Linked DNA regions of Exiguobacterium sibiricum 7-3. The protein of the gene in region 2 interacts with the protein of the main gene of each other region in a pairwise test. Links are inferred from orthologs where the notes say so. Each region holds a gene or a part of one and is shown on either strand. Other genes may lie near its edges.

The links. The genes of interacting proteins can lie anywhere in the genome.
Region 1: the proteins of pcrA (region 2) and lpdA interact in binary tests that used the Escherichia coli proteins (3 or more experiments, as listed by UniProt). The link is inferred for Exiguobacterium sibiricum 7-3 from one-to-one orthologs.

The regions. Positions count from the first base shown.
Region 1 is NZ_KK211190.1:1,048,294-1,053,984, reverse strand. Bases 1-2,911 are described here. They hold lpdA (dihydrolipoyl dehydrogenase), read right to left. Parts: upstream 2,207-2,911; coding sequence 794-2,206; downstream 1-793. Other genes in these bases: P402_RS0106220 (dihydrolipoamide acetyltransferase family protein), read right to left, coding at 2,210-2,911; P402_RS0106230 (DUF3055 domain-containing protein), read right to left, coding at 383-691; P402_RS0106235 (aminotransferase class I/II-fold pyridoxal phosphate-dependent enzyme), read left to right, coding at 1-331. In the rest of the region: more of P402_RS0106220, read right to left, coding at 2,912-3,508; P402_RS0106215 (alpha-ketoacid dehydrogenase subunit beta), read right to left, coding at 3,608-4,585; pdhA (pyruvate dehydrogenase (acetyl-transferring) E1 component subunit alpha), read right to left, coding at 4,589-5,671. UniProt on the Escherichia coli protein: Lipoamide dehydrogenase is a component of the glycine cleavage system as well as of the alpha-ketoacid dehydrogenase complexes.
Region 2 is NZ_KK211190.1:2,555,002-2,563,493, forward strand. Bases 3,411-6,340 are described here. They hold pcrA (DNA helicase PcrA), read right to left. Parts: upstream 6,024-6,340; coding sequence 3,798-6,023; downstream 3,411-3,797. Other genes in these bases: ligA (NAD-dependent DNA ligase LigA), read right to left, coding at 3,411-3,783; tnpB (IS200/IS605 family element RNA-guided endonuclease TnpB), read left to right, coding at 6,145-6,340. Also shown: P402_RS0114235 (CamS family sex pheromone protein), read right to left, coding at 1-990; P402_RS0114240 (class D sortase), read left to right, coding at 1,125-1,697; more of ligA, read right to left, coding at 1,789-3,410; more of tnpB, read left to right, coding at 6,341-7,317; P402_RS0114260 (heptaprenylglyceryl phosphate synthase), read right to left, coding at 7,417-8,100; P402_RS0114265 (hypothetical protein), read right to left, coding at 8,185-8,409; P402_RS0114270 (TrkH family potassium uptake protein), read right to left, coding at 8,422-8,492. UniProt on the Escherichia coli protein: A helicase with DNA-dependent ATPase activity. Unwinds DNA duplexes with 3'-5' polarity. Translocates on single-stranded DNA with 3'-5' polarity. Initiates unwinding more efficiently from a nicked substrate than double-stranded DNA.

The DNA of each region.
Region 1 (5,691 bases), 1.5 Mb from region 2 along the record:
TCTCGTAGAACGTCATCGGGATACGGGATCTAAAACAGCATCCCACTCCATCGTTTTGCCTGACATTCCAGCACTCGCTCTCAGTCCGCGGGATGCGTTTTATGAAGAAACAGAAACGATTCCACTTGCTGATGCTGTTGGACGGATCTCGGCAGAGTTCATGATGGTCTATCCACCCGGTATCCCAATCTTTATTCCGGGTGAAATGATTACGACTGACAACTTAGCGTATATCAAAGAAAACATCGAAGCCGGTCTTCCTGTTCAAGGACTGGAAGATCACACACTCGAGACGATCAAAGTCATTCAACAATCGAATGCGATTCGTTAAATATCGTGCCTAAACAAAAGACCGTAACTGCTAAAAAGCAGTTGCGGTCTTTTAGTCTGCCTGTTCGTAACTCGGAGTGTACGGCAACAGCGTCGCTAGAAATTCCCCTACTGTCTCGGCATCGATGGCATCAATGCCAAGTAATCGATGCAAGGCTTCTGAATCCAATACATCTGCGTGATCGAGTAATGCAGCGCGCCCGCTCGTGAGACTGACGACTAGCATCTTCCCAAAAAATTGTTTGGTAAAGATGACACCAAAATCGTACCGTGCTTGTTCCGTCGTCACACCGATAAACCTGACTTTATCCGTTTCTGAGACATGATACAGTTCTTCGAGTGGCGATAATTGCGATTCCATCGTGTCTCACCCTTTCTTTTTTATCCTTTTCCTGTTTTAAAGAAAGGTTAAACGAAACAAAAAAACCTTAAGCGGTCGGCTCCCCGCTTAAGGTTTTCTTGATTATTTAATGATGTGGATTGGGCTACCGATTGCAACTTCAGCAGTTTCCATTGCGATTTCACCGAGTGAAGGGTGCGCGTGGATTGTGAGTGCGATATCTTCAGCAGTCATTCCAGACTCGATTGCAAGTCCCATCTCTGCGATCATGTCAGATGCGCCTGTACCAGCGATTTGAGCACCGATCAAGAGACCGTCTGATTTACGTGTGATCATTTTCAAGAAGCCGTCTGGCTCGTTGAGTGCAAGAGCACGTCCGTTTGCAGCGTAAGGGAATTTAGAAGCGAGGTAATCAAGACCTTCTTCTTTTGCTTGCGCTTCTGTATAACCGACTGTTGCGAGTTCTGGGTCTGTGAAGACAACCGCAGGAATCGCGCTGTAGTCGAGGTATGCCGGGTGTCCAGCAGCAGCTTCAGCAGCAATTTTTGCTTCGAATGAAGCTTTGTGTGCAAGTGGCGGTCCAGGAACGATGTCCCCGATAGCATAGATGTTTTCGTTCGACGTACGGCACTGATCGTCGATTTCGACGAGTCCACGTTCGCTGACTTTAACTTCTGCCATTTCAAGACCGAGATCAGATGTGTTCGGGCGACGACCAACTGTGACGAGGACGTAGTCCGCTTCGACAGTTTGTGTTTCACCTTTGACTTCAAACGTAACTTTCACGCCTTCTTCTGTCTCTTCAACACTTTGTGCAAGTGCTTCGTTGTGAATCGTGATGTTGCCTTTTTGTTTGAGCTTTTTCTTGACGACTTGCGTCATTGCCGGCTCGAATCCAGAAAGGATATCTTTTGTTCCTTCTAAGATGACAACTTCAGTATCAAAGTTAGCATACGCTGTTCCGAGCTCCATTCCGATGTATCCGCCGCCGATGACGATGAGTTTTTTCGGAAGTTCAGGAAGGTTCAATGCGCCTGTTGAAGAAAGGACGCGTTTTGACCATTTGAAAGCCGGAAGTTCGATTGGAGTCGAACCAGTTGCGATGATACATTTTTTGAATTTGTAAGGTGTAGAAGAATCTTCATTGATGATACGAACTGTATCTTCAGATTGGAAGTAAGCTTCCCCAACGACTGTCTCGACGTTGTTACCTTTAAGAAGGCCACCAACACCGCCAGTCAATTTGTTGACGACAGACTGTTTCCAAGACTGAACTTTTGAGAAGTCGACTGCGACATTCTCAGATGTGATTCCCATTGAATCTGAACCTTTTGCATGTTGGAAGTTGTGTCCAGCTGTAATCAAGGCTTTTGATGGGATACATCCGACGTTCAAACAAACACCACCGACGTTTTCACGCTCGACGACTGTTACTTTAAGTCCGAGTTGCGCACCGCGGATTGCAGCGACGTAACCACCAGGGCCAGCCCCGATTACGAGTAAATCTGTTTCTTGTGCGAATTCACCTACTACCATTGCTTATCCCTCCATAATGAGAAGTTGTGGGTCATTTAACAAACGTTTAACCAAGTTAAGCGCGTTTTGTGCTGTAGCACCATCGATGAGACGGTGGTCGAAGCTGAATGAAAGAGCAAGTACTGGTGCTGCAACGATTTCGCCGTTTTTGACGACCGCTTTTTCAGCGATACGACCAATACCGAGGATTGCAACTTCTGGGTGGTTGATGACAGGTGTGAACCATTGTCCGCCAGCAGAACCGATGTTCGTGATTGTGATCGATCCGCCTTTCATTTCGTCACCAGAAAGTTTACCGTCACGTGCTTTACCAGCAAGATCATTAATGTTATCTGCTAATCCGAAGATTGATTTACGGTCTGCATCTTTGACGACAGGTACAACAAGACCGTTGTCTGTGTCTGCTGCGATACCGATGTTGAAGTAGTTTTTGTAAACGACTTCTTCGTTCACATCGTCAATTGATGCGTTGATTGCAGGGTATTTCTTAGCCGCTGCTGTCAATGCTTTCACAACGAATGGAAGATACGTTAATTTCGTACCTTGTGCTGCCGCAACTTCTTTGAAGTTTTTACGGAGTGCAACAAGATTCGTAACATCGACTTCATCCATCAATGTAACGTGTGGTGCTGTATGTTTCGAGTTGACCATTGCTTTCGAAATCGCTTTACGGATTCCTTTGATCTTCTCGCGTGTTTCAAGCTCAGGTTGAGCTGCAACATACGGTTTCACTTCAGACTTAGATGCTGAAGCTTGTGCTGCCGGTGCTTTTTCTTCTGCTGCTGGTGCAGTTGAAGCTTGTCCACCGTTTGCAAATGCATCAATGTCTTCTTTGACAACGCGACCGTTGTCACCAGAACCTTGAACTTCACGGATATCGACACCTTTTTCACGTGCATATTTACGCACTGAAGGCATTGCGATGACGCGTTCTGATTTATGGATTTGAACTTCGTTTGGTTTGTCTTCGACTTTTTTGTCTGTGTCTTGGACGTCTTTCGCATTGTCTGCTGCTTTAGGTTGCTCTGGTGCTTCTTCTTCAGAAGGAGCTGAACCTTCGCCTTCCACATCAAACGTGATCAATACGTCACCAACGACGGCTACGACACCCTCGTCGACTTTTACTTCTTTGACTGTGCCATCAACTGGTGATGGAATTTCAACGACTGCTTTATCGTTTTGTACTTCAAGAAGAATGTCATCCTCTTTGACTGTGTCGCCTGCTTTAACGAACCACTTTACGATTTCACCTTCGTGAATACCCTCACCGATATCCGGTAATTTGAATTCAAATAAACCCATTTGAATTGGCCTCCTTTTATTTCACTCTTCTGGTCAATTGTTATCTTTAAAACGGAAGCAAGGAGAGAATTACCTCTCTCCTCTTTTTCCGGTTCACTCTTAGAAATTGTAAACAGTTTTCACTTTTTCAACGATATCTTTGTGGTCCGGAAGCCACGCATCTTCACCTTGTGCGAATGGGAAGATTGTGTCAGGTGCCGTGACACGAAGAATTGGTGCTTCGAGGTCAAGAATTGCGCGCTCTTGGATTTCAGTTGCGACCATTGCAGCCACACCTGCTTGTTTTTGAGCTTCTTGAACAACGACAACACGGTTCGTTTTCTTAACTGATTCAACGATTGTATCGATGTCAATCGGGCTGATTGTCATCAAGTCGATGATTTCAACGCTGATGTTTTCCTTTTCAAGCTCTTCAGCAGCTTTCAATGATGCGTGAACCATTGCACCGTACGTTACGATTGTAACGTCAGTACCTTCACGTTTGATGTCTGCTTTTCCGAGTTCGATCGTGTAGTCGCCCTCTGGCACTTCACCGCGGAATGAACGGTACAGTTTCATGTGCTCAAGGAAAACGACTGGGTCGTTATCACGGATTGATGCAATCAAAAGACCTTTTGCATCATACGGAGTTGAAGGGATGACGACTTTAAGTCCTGGTGACTGAGCCATTAATCCTTCCAGGTTATCTGCATGAAGCTCAGGTGTTTTAACACCGCCACCGAATGGTGAACGGATTGTTACAGGTGCACTGTACGTGCCGCCTGAACGGTAACGTAAACGTGCGAGTTGTGCTGCTACAGAATCAAATACTTCGAATACGAAACCGAAGAATTGGATTTCCATGATTGGACGGAAACCAGTTAAGCTGAATCCGACTGCAAGACCACCAATACCAGACTCGGCAAGTGGTGTATCGAAGACGCGGTCTTCGCCTAATTCGTCTTGAAGACCTTCTGTCGCACGGAATACCCCACCGTTTTTACCGACGTCTTCACCGAACAAGAGAACTTGCTCGTCGCGTTTCATCTCGACGCGCATTGCGTCAGTGATCGCTTGGATCATCGTCATTTGTGCCATGGGTTATTTCGACTCCTTTGCTGTATACTCATCAAGCTGCTCTTGCAGGTTTTGTGGTAACTTTTCAGCCATCACGTTGATGAAGTCTGTTACTTTTTGTTTTGGTTCTTTATCCGCTTGAGCGAGTGCTTCTTTTACATCCGCTTTCGCTTGTTCGATGACTTCGTTTTCTTTGTCTTCGTTCCAAAGACCTTTTGTTTCCATGAATGCACGGAAACGAACGAGTGGATCTTGTGCTTGATACTCATCGTCCATATCTTTTGTACGGTAACGTGTTGGGTCATCTCCAGCAAGTGTATGCGGTCCGTAACGATATGTGAGTGTTTCGATCAATGTCGGTACACCGTTCAGTGCTTCAACACGAGCTTGTTTTGTTGCTGCGTAGACGGCAAGAACATCCATTCCGTCAACTTGAATTCCGTTGATACCCGCTGCAACAGCTTTTTGAGCGATTGTTTTCGCCATCGATTGTTTTTCAACCGGTGTCGAAATCGCAAAGCGGTTGTTTTGGACAACGAAGATCGCAGGTGCTTTGAATGCTCCGGCAAAGTTCATACCTTCGTAGAAGTCACCTTGTGATGATCCGCCATCACCTGTGTACGTGATTGCGACTTGTTCTTTTCCACTTTTCTTAAGACCGAGTGCAACACCGGCAGCTTGCACGATTTGTGCGCCGATGATGATTTGCGGCATTAAGACGTTAACACCTTCAGGAATCTTACCGCCTGTAATGTGTCCGCGTGAGAATAAAAATGCTTTGTAAAGCGGGAAACCGTGGAACACCATTTGCGGGATATCACGGTATCCTGGAAGAATCCAGTCATCTTTATCTAAAGCAAATTGTGTTCCGATCATTGACGCTTCTTGTCCAGCGACTGGCGCATAGAAACCAAGACGTCCTTGACGGTTGAGTGAGATTGCACGTTGATCCCAGATACGTGTGTAAACGAGACGACGCATTAATTCCGTAAGTTCTTCATCTGAAAGATCCGGCATAGCGTCTTTGTTGACGACTTCACCTTTTTCATCCAGAATGCGGAATGTTTCAAAGTTTTCTTCCACGTTTTTAAACATGTTTAAGTTCATCTTTTCACCTCATCCTTTCA
Region 2 (8,492 bases):
AATCTTGATTTCCAACTTCTTCAGTTCACCTTCCTGATAAAAGCCTTCTCCCATCATACCGGTGTAGTTCGGGAAATAGTCTTCGAGGCGGTCCTTGAACAAATCAAACTTCGCGGCATCATCACGGACATCGTTCGTTGCGGCACCCGATGGGTAGTAATAATATTTTTCATCATAGTTCTTCCAGTCGTTCGAACTGATCTGATTGCCGCGCCCGATAAAGGCGGAAGATACATAATGTCCGGAAACCGGTGACCCTTCACTTTCCTGTAAATACAAGGCGACGTGGATCGGTGTCGTTTTGATACCGTCCGTTTTCCGCATTTTCTTGACCAATTCATTTGCCATCCGTTTTCCTTCTGCGATGACTTTTTTCTCGTCGAGTTTCACGGTATAGGTCGGACCGTAGTTTTCATCCTGGAAAACATATTCGCTGTTTAAGACTAAAGCGACGGATGTCCCGCCGAGTTCGAGTTTTTTATCTTCTTCCAACATGTAGTCCTGTTCCAAAATGTGCGATAGAATCAAAGGAGACTTTTGGTTTTTTTCTTTGTAAGACTTTCCGGTCGTATAAGCAGGGTTCAAGCCGTTCGGATCACTGACGCCATCCCCGGCTTTTCCTTTTCGTAACAACCACTGGGCAATTTGATCGGCCTCGAGCAGTTGTCCTTCTTGATAATAGTATTTATCCGGAGCAAAAAATTGAGTGGAGTGACGCATCAATCCGGTCTCGATTTCATCCAGCTCCAGGCGTGAACTGACTCGTTTTTGTGTCATCCCGCGGGCGACACTCGGCCGGAACGGTAAGACGGTCCGGTAATAGGAATCGGTCGTATCAATCGCCGGACTGACGACAGCCTGGACTTCTTTTCCTTGTTCACTCTCTGTAATGACTTCTTTTGTATCGCTTTTTTGTGATAAATCAAACGAACACGCGCCGAGGAATAATGTACTCGTCAACGTCAACGCGACTATTTTTTTAGATTTCATCTGTTTTCGCACCCCATGTTTTCAAAATCGTTCTCTCTATCATAACAGAATAGTTTTCCATCGGGGAAGGTGTAGTTTTTCCCTGATTTTCAAAAAAGTATATCCTGCTTTTCAGCAGATGAAAGGATTTTTTTATGAAACGACGACTTCTTGGTCTCCTTCTCTTGATTGCCGGCATCCTGCTCATTCTTTGGCCGATGTATACCAATCATCAAAAACAACAGGCCGCTGACGAACTAAAACAGCAATGGACACAAAATTTAAAGGCGGTCGATGCCAAAGAAACGAAGAAACCGGTCGCAACGAACGGTAGCGGCTTACTGACGATTCCGTCACTTGATTTTGAACAAGTCATCTTAGAAGGGGCTTCGACGACCATTCTTGATCAAAGCATCGGTCACCTGAAAGGAACCGGTGCGCCCGGTAAAGGGAATTACGCCTTAGCGGGACACCGCAGTTTCACGAAAGGACTCCATTTCAACCGTCTGCCCGAGTTGAAAACGGGTGCACATGTGATTGTAACAACAAAAAGTCACCGCTATACCTATCAAATGAAGACATCACAACTTGTCAAACCCACCGATTTGTCCGTCTTGCACCAGGACGTGAAACAAGCAACTATTACACTGATTACGTGTGATCCGCCGGAAACGGCAACCAATCGGTTAATCAAACAAGGTGTTCTAATTAAAACCGAGTCGCTGTAACACATCGTAAAATCATATGCAAAAAGGGAAGGCGCACAATTCTGTCGCCTTCCCTTTTCCTATTCCAATCATCCGTTTGACGAATTTCGTATTATCCTTCGTATTTCGCCAACTCTTCAAGCAGTTGCGTTTCATTCCAAATCTCGATTCCGAGCGACTCGGCTTTCGTTAACTTCGAACCGGCTTTTTCTCCGGCCACCAAAATATCCGTCTTTTTACTGACGCTGCCGGTCACGTCCGCACCAAGCAACTCGAGCCGTTTCCCGGCTTCTGAACGTTTTAACGTCTCCAGTGTTCCGGTCAACACAATCGTCTTCCCGGCGAGCGGTGCATTCGATTGATCGACCCGTTGTCCGAGAAACTGTTGGTTCAATCCGAGTGCTGCCAAGTCCTTGATCAGGTCTTGCGCTTCCGGATGTTCAAAATACTTCGTGACGGAATCGGCAATTTTACTGCCGATGCCATCAATCGCTAAAATTTCTTCATACTCCGCCTGTGCGATCCCGTCCAGTGAATCAAAGCGCTCTGCGAGCAGGTAAGCCGCTTTTTGACCGACCAATCGAATTCCGAGACCAAACACCAGTCGTTCCAAGGAATTCTGCTTCGAAGCTTCAATTGCGGTGAGAAGATTATCGACCGACGTTTCACCCATCCGTTCATACGTCAACAACTCATCCCGGTCGAGACGGTATAAATCGGCGAGCGTCCGGATGGCTTCATGTTCATACAATTGACGCACCACTTTTTCACCGAGACCATCGATGTTCATCGCTTGACGCGATACGAAGTGAATGATGCCTTCCACAAGTTGGGCCGGACATTCCGGACTGACACACCGAATATCCGCTTCGCCTTCTAACCGGACGAGTTCCGATTGGCAGGCCGGACAATGGGCCGGGAATGCAATCGGCTGTTCGTCGCCCGTCCGTTCGGAAACGACGACGCTGACGACTGCCGGGATGACGTCCCCGGCTTTTTTGATGATTACTTGATCGTGCAGTCGAATGTCTTTTTCCGTGATGAAATCGGCATTGTGGAGTGTTGCATAACTAACCGTCGAGCCGGCGACGACGACCGGAGCGAACCGTGCACGTGGCGTGACTTTCCCTGTCCTTCCGACACTGAAATCGACTTCTTCGACCGTCGTCATGACTTCTTCTGCGGCAAATTTATACGCCGTCGCAAAGCGGGGACTTTTCGCCGTGAAACCAAGTTCTTCCTGATCGTCATACCGATCAACTTTCAGAACGATGCCGTCAATTTCGTACGGTAAATTGGAGCGTTCCAGCGTCCAGTGGGCAATGTAGGCTAAAATTTCTTCGACCGTCTCACACGTCTGCATCTCCTTGTTCGTCGGTAATCCGAGTTCAGCTAGTTGCAACATCGCTTCGCTATGCGAACGGGCACTCAGTGTATTGACACCGACACCGTAGACGAACAGTGACAGATTACGGGATGCGGTAATCGAAGAATCGAGCTGCCGCAAACTTCCGGCTGCCGCATTACGCGGATTGGCAAACAAGGCTTCCTCACGTTCTGCCCGGTCTGCATTCAAGCGTTCAAACGATTGTTTCGGCATATAGGCTTCACCCCGGACCTCGACCGTCTGATTTTGACGCAGGCGGAGCGGCAAGGCTTTGATCGTCCGCAGGTTTTGTGTGATGTTCTCGCCGACCGTTCCGTCCCCTCGTGTCGCACCACGGACAAGTTGTCCGTCTTCGTACTTCAGGGAAATCGCGAGTCCGTCAAACTTCAACTCTGCAACATATGTCGTCGAACGTCCGAGTGAACGTTCGATGCGGGCGACCCACTCCCGAATTTCCGTCTCATCAAAGACGTTGCCGAGCGATAACATTGGTAAATCATGGGTCACCTTCTCAAAGGCATCGAGCGGCGCAGCACCGACGCGTTGCGTCGGTGAATCTGCCGTGATCAGTTCCGGATGTGCCGTTTCAAGTTCCGTCAGTTCCCGTAACAATTGATCATAGGTGCTGTCCGGAACAGTCGGCTGATCCTGCACGTAATATTCATAACTGTATTGGTTCAACTTTTGGCGTAATTCCTCGATTCGTGCCTGTTCTATCATCTTGACGCCTCCACTCATACCTTTTTGATTGGTGCGAATTTCGCAAGTAACCGTTTGACACCAACTTCCGGGAAGGCGATATCGATTTCTAAGCTGTCTCCTGCCCCGCGTGTCTGCACGACGGTTCCCCGGCCCCATTTTCCGTGTTCTGCTTTGTCACCGACGTTCCACCCGAGTGACTCTGCTCCTGACGTCTTCATCGCAGTCGGTTTCGTGACTGATCGGCCGATGACGGCTTTTCCTTGCGGTACCGGACGATCTTCCCATGGCAATGGTTTCGGTTTTTTACCGGTCCGTTCCAGTACTTCCTCCGGTAATTCGGCAAGAAAACGGGATTCGAGATTGGCATTGGTCCGGCCATACAGCGAACGCATCCGCGCGTGCGAAAGATACAATCGTTTTTCTGCCCGCGTGATGCCGACGTAGGCGAGGCGACGCTCCTCTTCCATCTCATCTTCATCCTGCAACGAACGGCTGTGCGGGAACAAGCCTTCTTCCATTCCGATCAGGAAGACGATTGGGAACTCGAGACCTTTGGCCGAGTGTAACGTCATCAACGTCACTTGTTCACCCGGATCACTTTCATCCAGAGAATCGACATCGGCGACCAGCGTCAAATCCGTTAAGAACGCGATAATCGTTTGTTCTTCCGAATCTGCTTTTTCGGTCTCTTTTTCAAAGTTTTGCGCAACCGTGATGAACTCGTTGATGTTCTCAAGACGGCTTTGTGCTTCGAGTGTCTTGTCTTCTTTTAAGACTTGACGGTAGCCGCTCTTCTCAAGCACTTCTTCCACCAATTCGGACAGGCTGATGAACTCTTGCATCTGTTGCAGACCAAGAATCATCGTCCGGAAATCCGTCAGTTTGGCTGCCGTTTTCGGCGCAATGCTCGACAATTCGATATCGCGAATCGCTTCCATCAGGGAAACTCCCTGCAAGTCGGCAAAATCACGCAATTTATCAATCGTTGTCGCGCCGATTCCGCGCTTCGGTTCATTGACGATTCGGGCAAACGATAAATCTTCGTTCGGATTCGAAATCAGACGCAGATAAGCCAAAACATCCTTGATTTCCTTCCGGTCGTAGAACTTCGTGCCGCCAATCATCTTGTACGGAACATTGGATTTGAGTAACGTTTCCTCAATCGCCCGCGACTGGGCATTGGTCCGGTACAGAATCGCGACATCGTTTAATTTCATTCCGTAACGTAAGGCATTGCGGATTTCCTGAACGATATAGAACGCTTCTTCCCGTTCATTTTCTGCTGTATGGACCACCAGTTTTTCGCCTTCCGCGTTTTCCGTCCAGAGTTTTTTATCTTTACGGGTGCTGTTGTTCTGAATGACGTGGTTCGCTGCGTCCAGAATCCGTTTTGAAGACCGGTAGTTTTGTTCAAGCAGGATGACTTTCGCTGTCGGATAGTCTTCCTCAAACGACAGGATATTGGCAATGTCGGCTCCGCGCCAACGGTAAATCGACTGATCCGAGTCCCCGACGACACATAAGTTTTGGTGCGCCGCTGCGAGCAGATTGACAAGATCATATTGGGCTTTGTTCGTATCTTGGTACTCATCGACATGGATGTATTGGAACTTGCGTTGGTAAAACGCCAGAACGTCCGGATTTTGTTTGAACAACTCGGTCGTCTTCCCGATCAAGTCGTCAAAATCCAGCGCGTTATTGCGGCGCAAGACGGCTTCGTATCCTTTGTAGATTTCAGCAACGGTTTTTTCGTACGGGTTCGTGACGATCGAGGCGTAAAACTCCGCGCTCCGCAATTCGTTTTTTTGACTCGAGATGATCGACAACATCGACCGTGGATCCCATTTCTTCGGATCAAGATTTTGTTCTTTTAACACAAGTTTAAGCGCCGACTGCTGGTCGCTTGAATCGAGAATCGTGAAGTTTCGGTTGTAGCCGATTTTTTCGATGTCCCGACGTAACATCCGGACACACATCGAGTGGAAGGTCGACACCCAGATGTCGTTGGCGACACCGCCGACGAGCCGGGAAATCCGGTCACGCATCTCGCGTGCCGCTTTGTTCGTAAACGTAATCGCCAAGATGTTCCACGGGGCGACTTGTTTCGCAGCCATCAAATAGGCGACACGGTGTGTCAGGACACGGGTTTTCCCGGAGCCTGCTCCCGCCATGATTAACAGCGGTCCATCGGTATGCTTGACTGCCTTTGCTTGTTCTGGATTCAATCCGCTGACAAGCTGTTCACTTAAATTAAACATCTAAATAGCCTCATTTCTATCTAAATTAGGCGAGAGTACTCGCACTTCTAAACGTAGTGAAAGTGGGAGGTGAATCGCCAGCCTCCCTTTCGGGTATAAACCTCTCAAGGAGGTGAAAATCATGTTGAAGCATAAGGCCTACAAATTCAGAATCTACCCGACAAAAGAGCAGGAAATCCTGATTGCGAAGACCATTGGTTGTTCGCGCTTCGTCTTCAACTACTTCTTATCGAAGTGGGATGAGACGTATCAAGCGACAGGCAAAGGAATGTCTTACGGTTCTTGTTCAAAAGAAATCCCGATGCTGAAGCAAGAGCACAACTGGCTGAAAGAAGTCGATAGCCATTCGCTTCAATCGAGCGTCAAACACCTGACCGATGCGTATGAACGCTTCTTCAAGAAGCAGAACGAACGGCCTCGATTCAAGTCGAAGCGCAATCCCGTTCAATCCTACAAGACCAATATCGAAAAGAAGAACCAGCTTCCCGAGGTCTCAATCGTCGGCAACAAGCTCAAACTTCCGAAGCTGAAGTGGGTGCGTTTCGCCAAATCGAGGCAGGTCGCAGGACGCATCTTGAGCGCAACCATCCGGCGTAACGCTTCAGGAAAATACTTCGTCTCCCTGCTCGTCGAGCAGGAAATCCACGAACTGCCGAAGACCGGTTCCTCCGTCGGCGTCGACGTCGGGTTGAAAAACTTTGCCATCCTGTCGGATGGTACGGTATACAAGAACGACCGCTACTTCCGTTCGCTCGAGAAAAAACTGGCGCGCGAGCAACGCAAGCTCTCTCGTCGTCAGCGCATGGCCTTGAACAAGAAAGTGAAACTTTCCGAGTCGAAGAACTACCAGAAGCAGAAGCGAAAGGTCGCCCGCATCCACGCAAAGATTGCCAACAAGCGAATCGACTTCTTGCACAAGGTATCCACCGAAATCGTCAAAAACCACGACGTCATCGGCATCGAGACCTTGCAGGTGAAGAACATGCAGAAGAACCGCAAGTTGAGCAAGTCCATCTCCTATGTCAGTTGGTCGGCGTTCTTCCGCATGCTCGAATATAAGGCGGACTGGTACGGGAAGACCATCGTGAAGGTCGGCAAGACCTTTGCTTCGAGCCAACTGTGCTCCAGTTGCGGTCATCAACACAAAGACGTGAAACATCTTGGCTTGCGTGAATGGACATGCCCGATTTGTGGCATCCACCACGACCGTGATGTGAATGCAGGACTGAATCTTAAACGAGAAGCGGAACGTATCTTGGCTTCTTCAACCGTCGGGACGACGGGGTTAGCCTGATCAGGTTTCGACCGTTAGGTCGAATAACTCAGGAATCCTACACCTCTAAGCAAAGCGTAGGTGGCGGTAGTTCAAATTCCGAACTTTTGTTCTTATATTTTATCGTGTTGCTGCAACGGTCGCAAGTGCCGCTTCTAAATTGTCATAGATGATGTTGCCGACGACGATGGTATCCGCATGTTTCAACATTTCCTGCGCCCGTTCAACAGAGTCGATACCGCCGCCGTAAAACAACCGACCTTGCTTCAGCACGCGTTTGACCGAGGCGACCAGTTTCGGATCACCGTAGATCCCGCTGTACTCCAAATAAACGACCGGCATCCGGAAGACACTGTCTGCGAGTTGTGCGTAGGCAATGACCGTGTCGTCCGCCAATGGCTTGGCTTGCGTGACACGGGCGACCTTAGCATCAGGATTCAGTACGATATACCCTTCCCCGACAAGATCGGCGTGCGCCAACATATGACCCACTTCCTCGAGCGCCTCGACTTGTTTTTCAATGACGTGCTCAAGCGTTCCGCTGTTGAGGACGCTTGGTGTCAAATACGTATCGAACCCCATCGTCGCCGCTTCGAGCTCTGATACTTCCAGGGCAACGGCTACCGGATAACGACGCAATCGCATCAGTAAATCAAGTGTCGCATCGAGCGTGATGTCATCGGTTCCTCCGACGATGATGGCGTCGGTTCCTGACGTGGCAATCGCTTGGAGGGCGTCTTCTTCAATCTCCTTTGCCGGATCGAGCTTAAAGACATGACGCCATTCATTATACGGTAACAACATGTTCGTTCCATCCTCTCTTCTCATTCTCTTTCCCCAGTATAAAACAAAAACCCATCCCGCGCAGAGCGAGATGGGACAGACCTTTCAAGTCCGGACTTGGCGTTTCGTCAACAACGCGGCAAGTCCAAGGGCGAGGAAGGCATAGAGGACGGCAAACGCCCATGGTTCAGCCAAGAAAAAACCAAGCACCGGCACGTCCAGTAACGGGGAGTCCGGCGAACAGAGCGCCCGCCCGTTGACGATGGCCAGAAACGGTAACGCCGGAACCATGAAGATATAACCAAAGTTGATCCAAAATGCACGTTGCATGACGCAACCTCCTTAACCGATGATGACCGATTCTTTTGGATAATTGTAATTCCGTTTCGGCTGGTTGGCTTTGAGCAGCAAGA